DNA from 2 places in the Mangrovibacillus sp. Mu-81 genome. Region 2 is predicted to be linked to the other one. Evidence: a T-box and tRNA genes for the amino acid it is inferred to sense, from the RefSeq annotation. Region 2 holds a T-box; the other holds one or more tRNA genes.
What was found. A T-box is a leader RNA that pairs with one kind of tRNA and senses whether it is charged. The one in region 2 lies ahead of V6B33_RS11070 (valine--tRNA ligase), so its partner is inferred to be a tRNA-Val.

Region 1: it has a tRNA-Val gene. The T-box ahead of V6B33_RS11070 (valine--tRNA ligase) is inferred to sense a tRNA for this amino acid. The anticodon was not compared.

What each region holds. Positions count from the first base shown of each region.
Region 1 is NZ_JBAJHU010000003.1:167,233-171,450, forward strand. It holds gene V6B33_RS07995 (TRAP transporter permease) at 1-1,225, shown strand, start outside; tRNA gene V6B33_RS08000 (tRNA-Val) at 1,616-1,688, shown strand; gene V6B33_RS08005 (hypothetical protein) at 1,888-2,064, opposite strand; gene cspD (cold-shock protein CspD) at 2,328-2,528, shown strand; gene V6B33_RS08015 (3-hydroxyacyl-CoA dehydrogenase) at 2,674-3,441, shown strand; gene V6B33_RS08020 (acyl-CoA dehydrogenase family protein) at 3,513-4,218, shown strand, end outside.
Region 2 is NZ_JBAJHU010000004.1:98,718-102,935, reverse strand. It holds gene spoVID (stage VI sporulation protein D) at 1-335, shown strand, start outside; gene ysxE (spore coat protein YsxE) at 450-1,475, shown strand; gene V6B33_RS11075 (hypothetical protein) at 1,511-1,699, opposite strand; T-box leader at 1,862-2,090, shown strand; gene V6B33_RS11070 (valine--tRNA ligase) at 2,167-4,218, shown strand, end outside.

The sequences.
Region 1 (4,218 bases), on a different contig from region 2:
CAGCGGTAGTTCGGTTGCAAACGTGGTAACTTCCGGTTCCTTTACAATTCCGATGATGAAAAAACTCGGATACAAGAAGGAGTTTGCCGGGGGAGTAGAAGCTGCCGCATCGACCGGCGGGCAGTTAATGCCGCCGATCATGGGGGCAGCTGCATTCCTGATGGTCGAGTTCATCGGCGGGATCTCTTATTGGGATATCGCGAAAGCGGCAGCCATTCCTGCCGTACTGTACTTCACAGGTATTTGGATCATGACTCACTTTGAAGCAAAGCGTTTAGGATTACGCGGACTTGAAGATGAAGAAATGCCCAACCGGAAAGAAGTACTGAAAAAGATTTATCTGCTTCTTCCGATTTTGACAGTCATCATTCTTCTTGTTAGCGGGATGAGTGTTATGAGAGCGGCACTTTGGTCAATCGTTGCGACCATCGCAATCAGTGCGATCCGCAAAGATACCAGGATCGGGTTCAAAGATGCAGTTGATGCTTTGGTTGATGGTGCAAGAACTGCACTTTCAGTGGCAGTTGCAACCGCAGCAGCAGGCATTATTGTAGGTGTGGTGACCAAGACGGGATTAGGATTAACATTAGCAAACGGACTCGTTGACCTGGCAGCTGATTTAACTAATTCTGCTCAAGGTAAACTTCTTCTCACGTTATTCTTTACCATGATTGCATCGATCGTGCTCGGAATGGGATCACCTACTACAGCGAATTATGTCATAACATCAACAATCGCTGCTCCGGCAATCATTTTATTAGGGGCACCTGAGCTGTCAGCTCATTTATTTGTTTTCTATTTTGGTATCATTGCCGATATCACACCACCAGTTGCACTGGCGGCATTTGCTGCAGCGGGGGTATCAGGAGGAGAACCGATAAGGACCGGAGTCAATTCAGCAAAATTGGCAATCGCAGCCTTTATCATACCGTATATGTTCGTGCTTTCACCTGAATTGCTTATGATCGATACGACCATACCAAGATTATTATGGGTAATTTTCACAGCGATAACGGGTATGATTGCCATCGGTGCGGGGATGATCGGTTATTGGTACCGCAGATTATATGTGATTGAACGATTCCTCCTGGTGGCAGCGGGTCTGATGCTGATTTATCCAGAAGGAATGACCGATACAATCGGTCTAATTTCATTCGGAATATTATTGGCAATCCAATTCTTCGTCAAAAGAGAGGATAAACGGCCAAAACAAGCAACAGCTTAATCATGAAAGAGGGTGGACTTCAATGTTCGCCTTCTTTTTTTAGCTGTTTTCGTAAAGTCTTTCTATTATTTAGTAATGGATATGCAGCTAAAATATGTTCTAATCGAAAAGTTCTGAATTGCTGTCTTAGGAAACAATAAGCGATAATGCTGTCAAAATTCACTTTCTTGACAGTGATCTTCCTTTTTGAGAGCTGATTATGATGGGGCATGTATATGATTTCAATCGGAGACTGTTCTATTAACGAACGAGTCAAGAGTTTGCTCATCCTTATCATCCTTTCTCGAAGTATTATCATTATATTCGAACGTTTGTTCTTGTATACAGATATACAAAAAATGATTGACATTTCCGTCATCCAAGCTATAATAAAATATGTAGTTCTAATAAGATCTGTTAGCTCAGCTGGGAGAGCATCACCTTGACAGGGTGGGGGTCGGGGGTTCAAGTCCCTCACAGGTCATTAAGAAAAAAGCGCAGAACCATGTTCGTACCGAAACCTATCGATGGGCTCTGCATCTGGATAAATATGAAAAGCCGCGAAACCAATGTACATTGGGTCGCGGCTTTTTTCGTGAGATTTATGTAAATGGCTATAAATAGGGGGAAAGATATCTGCTTACACACAAATGAAAAACTGCAGACGGCCGTCTGCAGTTTTATCATTCATCCGAAGTTAATTCTTCTTCAAAGAAAAATGTTCCGGGATGTTCTTTGACGATATATGAGTAGCGTTTCATGTTTTTAACGTACTGGGATTTTAAGATGGTTACCGTTTCGCCGGTTTCTTTTATCGTGACAGCAGATCCATTACTAAACAAGCTTTTGGTGGATTTCATATTACACTTCCTTTCAACTGCTTTTATTATACCACATAAAATTCATTCATAAGAAAATAGGGTGAATTCAAATTGAATGATTGTAAGTCGTCTGACTTTATAAAGCATGGTTTTGTTGACTTGATTATTTCAGAAAATCCTGTTATTCTATAGAAGAATTATTTTTGTCCGGTATACGAGGGAAGAACAAGATTTGGTTTTCACCTGATATCGCAAGAATAGTAATACATTGTGTGGTAAGCACACACTAGGAGGCATTTTTCATGGAAAATGGTAAAGTAAAATGGTTTAACGCAGAAAAAGGTTTTGGATTCATCGAAGTAGAAGGTGGAGACGATGTATTCGTACATTTCTCAGCGATCCAAGGTGAAGGTTTCAAATCACTTGACGAAGGTCAAGAAGTTTCTTTCGACATCGAACAAGGTGCTCGTGGACCACAAGCAGCTAACGTTGTTAAGAAATAATTGATACCAAACTTCCAAAACAGGCTCATCATTTTGATGAGTCTGTTTTTTTATGAGATAAATAAACAGAATTTTCCTAAAATTATTTCTTTTTATTTGTTACAAAGATAAAATGAAGGTATACCCATTAATGGAGGCTAGGATAATGAGAATAAACGATTGCGTGGCGATTGTAACAGGAGGTTCCTCGGGATTAGGTGAAGCCACTGTCAGGAGCCTGGTAGGTAAAGGGGCAAAGGCATTTATATTAGATATCGACGAAGAGAAGGGAAGAAGGCTGGAAAGTGAATTAGGAGGCAGTGTAGGATTTCACTATACCGATGTGACAAGTGAAAAAGATGTGGAAGCGGCGATGATGAACGCCATTGATTCTTTTGGATGTATCAATACGGTAGTCAACTGTGCCGGGATTGCTCCCCCTTCAAAGGTGTCCGGCAGGAAAGGTGTTCACTCTCTTGATCTATTCTCAAAAGTGATTGAAATCAATTTAATCGGTACATTTAATATCATCCGTTTAGCGGCACAAAACATGCAGGGTAATGAAAAAAATGAATGTGGTGAGAGAGGTCTTATTATAAATACTGCCTCCGTAGCTGCATTCGACGGGCAAATCGGGCAGGCAGCATATAGCGCTTCTAAAGCAGGAGTGGCAGGAATGACACTTCCGATTGCAAGGGAACTTGCACGAGATGGAATTCGGGTGATGACGATTGCCCCCGGATTATTTCAGACCCCTATGTTTGACTCGCTTCCTGAAGAGGCAAGAACTTCTCTTGGGGAAAACGTTCCATTTCCGAAAAGACTCGGCTATCCTTCAGAATTTGCACAGCTTGTAGATGCCATTATAGAAAATCCAATGTTGAATGGGGAGACAATCAGATTGGATGGAGCCATACGCATGCAGCCCAAATAAGTGAATTATCCCAAAAATGAATGGACCGTCATTCATTTTTGGATCAATTGCACAAGAAAGGAGAGAAACGTGTGTATCATCCATATTTAAAAGAAGAACATAACATGTTTCGAAGCTCACTGCGTAAGTTTTTGCAGAAGGAAGCATATCCACATTATGAACAGTGGGAAAGAGACAGGCTTGTACCGAGGTCGTTTTGGGAGAAGATGGGCATGCAGGGGTTTCTTTGTCCGGATGTTGATGAACAATACGGGGGCAGCGGTGCGGATTGGGGATTCTCTGTCATCATAAACGAAGAATTGGAACGTGTCGGTTCAGGGTTAATCGGTGTTGGGCTCCATAATGATATCGTCGTCCCTTATATTACGGAATACGGCACAGATGAACAGAAGAAGCGATGGCTTCCTTCCTGTACAAAAGGGAATATGATATCGGCGATTGCAATGACGGAGCCGGGAACGGGATCGGACTTGGCCGGGATTAAAACGACCGCCAAATTGAATGGTGATCATTATATTGTGAACGGACAAAAGACTTTTATCACCAACGGGATACATTGTGACCTGGTTATTGTTGCATGCAAAACTGATACCGGTGCAGTTCCTGCTCATAAAGGAATCAGCCTTATAGCAATTGAAAGAGGTACAGAGGGGTTCTCCAGGGGCAGGAAGCTTGAGAAGGTCGGACTGCACTGCCAGGACACTGCAGAATTAATTTTCGAAGATTGTAAAGTTCCAGTACAGAACCTTATAGGTGAAGAAGGTAAGGGATTTCAGT
Region 2 (4,218 bases):
AACAGTTGAAAGAAGAAGAGGAAGAAGAGTCGTCTTCGATGGAAGCGGAATTGGAAAGTGCTGAAGAACCAGCGGATAAAAAGAAAAAAATCAAAGGGAAGAAAAAATATGAAAGCATTTCGCTGACTGATTTCTTTGCAAGGAAAGAAGAGGAACGAGGTGCAAAACTCAGGGTGTGCATTGTACAGGAAGGGGAAACCCTCGATCACATTGCTGAAAAATATGATTTGACGATCGCCCAGCTTTTACGGGTCAATCATCTGGAAGCAAATCAAGAAGTATATGGCGGCCAGGTGCTCTATATTCCAAATGAAGAGCCGGTGTTCAAGATATAAGTTAAAAATGAACCAGAATGATAAATCAGGACTGACACCAACATACTGGCGGCAGTCCTTTCTTTTATATAATGGGGTCCAGTGAACGGGAATAAAGATGGGGAGGTGAACTATATGCAGACCATCGACAGTTTAAAACCTGTCTTGCAGCCATACGGAGTAGAACCTTTTTTTGTGGAAGACACAGGGAAGGTATGCAGGGTGTACTCGAACAAAGGGACGCTTGCGGTCAAACACATACCTGCTGAAAACGGTGTGGATTTCGTCAGGAACGTCCAGACACTCTTTCAAAGGGGATACAACCGGATCGTCCCCATTTATCCGACCATGGATGGAAGGTATGGTGTCTGGCACGAAGGAGAACTATTCTATTTGATGCCGTGGCTGAACAATCAGGAGAAGGAAGATCGATTTGAAAAACATCAGAAACTGTTCCGCGAACTAGCCAGGCTTCATACGATATCCTCGCAGGATGTGAAGATAAACAAAGAAGAAAGGGAATCACATTATGAACAGTTGACTTCAAGATGGGAAAAGGAACAGCAGTTTCTTGATGAATATGTGGAAACGTGCGAGAAGACAGCCTATATGTCCCCGTTTCAATATCACTTTTGTATGTTTTATAAAGATGTGTCACAGGCACTTAAGTTTTCACGGAAGATGCTCGACGAGTGGTATGAGAACACTAAGGAACTTGAAAAGGTGAGGACGGTCATCATTCATGGAAAAGTGTCGACCGAACATTTCCTATTCGACGACAGGGGATTGGGGTATTTCCATAACTTCGAAAACTCGAAAATCGCTTCGCCTTTTCACGACTTGCTGCCTTTTCTCTCCAGAACATTGAAGACGTACCCCAAGTATTATGACGAATGTGTAGAGTGGCTGGAAACGTACTTTCACCATTTTACCGTCCGAAACGAGGAAAGACTGCTGTTCATGAGTTATTTAGCCTATCCAAGTTCAGTGATTGCAGTGGTAGAAAAATATTTTCATACTGCCAAAGGGAAGAGGAATGAGCGGAAATCGCTTAAGAAACTGCAGCGTCACTATTGGCTTCTTAAAAATACCGAATATGTTGTCATGCGTCTGGATGAAATGGAAAAAAAGAAGCAGGAGCAGTCAGCCGAAACAGAATAAAAAAAGAACTGACGAAGACTGCATTCGTCAGTTTTTTAAATCCAATCGAAGTAAATGGCCAGGCCGATACCGATGAACAGGGTCAATAGGAGGACATCGAATGTGGTTGGAAGCAAAATGGTGCGGATCCCTTGAAAGACAGTGAAGGGTATGATGAATTGCTTACATATTAACCGGGCATTCCCCATCCACTTCTGCAAGGTGTATTGATTGATTTTTTTCATAATTATCCACTCACTTTCCTGGGTGAATTCACTACTTTATCTTATGATTTCAGTACGGAAGGGTGCCTGAGGCAGGCGGATTGAATATTTTTCAGTAAAATTGGCGAGAATGATTGACGAAAGTTCAGTAAATCCTATACTATAGTGAGTACATAAATAATTTTAAAAGCGTTGAACAGGAAGAGTACATTGCCCCCCGCTTTAAGAGAGGAAAATCATTTGCTGAGAGATTTTCCAAGCGAAGACGATGGAAGGTCGCCTGAAGAGCTGCTTCTATGAAGACAGTAGTAGAAGCCGGTTAAAAGCCGTTATTGTTCATTGAGAGTTCAGGAGTATTTTATGGCTTCTGAGAAAAAAGGTGGTACCGCGAAACGAATCCTTCGTCCTTTTACAGGGCGAAGGATTTTTTGTGTTCCAAAAATAAATCACCTTTATAGAAAACGATAACGATTCAGGGAGGAAATCACATGGAAACTCAAGATCAATTATCGATGCCGACCAAATATAATCCCAATGCGATTGAGCAGGGAAGATACAAATGGTGGCTGGAAGGAAAGTTTTTTGAAGCGAAAAGCGATAAAGAGAAGGAACCGTATACGATCGTCATTCCGCCGCCGAACGTAACGGGCAAGCTTCACCTCGGGCATGCTTGGGATACGGCGCTTCAAGATATCCTGACAAGAATGAAGCGTATGCAGGGTTACGATGTATTATGGCTGCCGGGTATGGACCATGCAGGAATCGCCACACAGGCAAAAGTAGACGAAAAGCTGCGTAACCAAGGCATTTCAAGGCATGATATGGGACGTGAGAAATTCGTAGAAGAAACATGGAAATGGAAAGAAGAGTACGCAGAGCATATCCGTAAACAATGGTCGAAAATCGGATTGGGCCTTGATTACAGCCGTGAACGATTTACGCTTGATGAAGGCTTATCACAAGCCGTACAAAAAGTGTTCATTGATCTTTATAATAAAGGCTTGATTTACCGCGGTGAATATATCATCAACTGGGACCCTGCCACGAAAACGGCTCTATCCGACATCGAAGTGATCCACCAGGATGTTCAGGGTGCATTCTATCACATGAAGTATCCACTGGCTGATGGAAGCGGGCATATCGAAATCGCTACGACACGTCCAGAAACGATGCTTGGGGATACGGCTGTTGCTGTACACCCTGAAGACGACCGTTACAAGCATTTAATAGGTAAGAAGGTCACTCTTCCAATCGTTGGACGCGAAATACCGATTGTCGGTGATGATTATGTGGATATGGAATTTGGTTCCGGAGCAGTGAAAATCACGCCTGCTCACGACCCGAATGACTTTGAAATCGGGAACCGCCATAATCTTGAGCGCATCCTAGTGATGAATGAAGATGGCACGATGAATGAAAAAGCAGATAAGTATAAAGGGATGGACCGCTTTGACTGCCGTAAACAGATTGTCAAAGATCTTCAGGAAGCAGGCGTTCTGTTTAAAGTCGAAGAACATATGCATTCGGTAGGGCACTCAGAACGCAGCGGAGCGGTTGTAGAACCTTATTTATCCACACAGTGGTTTGTCAAGATGGATCCATTGGCTCAGGAAGCAGTCATACTCCAGGAACAGGAGAACAAAGTCAACTTTGTTCCTGACCGTTTCGAAAACTCTTATCTTCGCTGGATGGAAAATACACGTGACTGGTGTATTTCACGTCAACTATGGTGGGGACACAGAATCCCTGCATGGTACCACAAAGAAACAGGTGAAGAATATGTAGGTAAGGAAGCACCTGTTGACAGTGAAAACTGGACACAGGAAGAGGACGTTCTGGATACATGGTTCAGCTCAGCGCTTTGGCCATTCTCCACAATGGGCTGGCCGGATACTGATTCTGAAGACTTTAAGAGATACTACCCGACCAGTACCCTGGTAACGGGCTACGATATCATCGGTTTCTGGGTTTCCCGCATGATTTTCCAAGGTCTTGAGTTTACAGGGGAGCGCCCATTCAAAGATGTATTGATCCACGGTCTCGTTCGTGCTGAAGATGGACGCAAAATGAGTAAATCCCTTGGAAATGGTGTCGATCCGATGGAAGTCATCGAGAAGTATGGTGCAGACTCACTGCGTTACTTCTTATCGACAGGCAGTTCACCTGGTCAGGACCTGCGCTTCTCATTCGAGAAAGTGGAATCGGTTTGGAACTTTGCCAATAAAATCTGGAATGCATCACGCTTTGCATTGATGAACATGGATGGAATGACCTATGAAGAGATTGATCTGAGCGGAGAGAAATCCGTAGCGGATAAATGGATCCTTACCCGTTTGAATGAAACGATCGAAAACGTTACACGTCTTGCAGACCGTTATGAATTCGGCGAAGTGGGAAGAATCCTTTATAACTTCATCTGGGATGACTTCTGTGACTGGTATATCGAAATGGCGAAGCTTCCTTTATACGGTGAAGACGAAGCGGCCAAGAAAACCACCCGTTCGATTCTCGCATACGTTCTCGACAACACAATGCGGCTT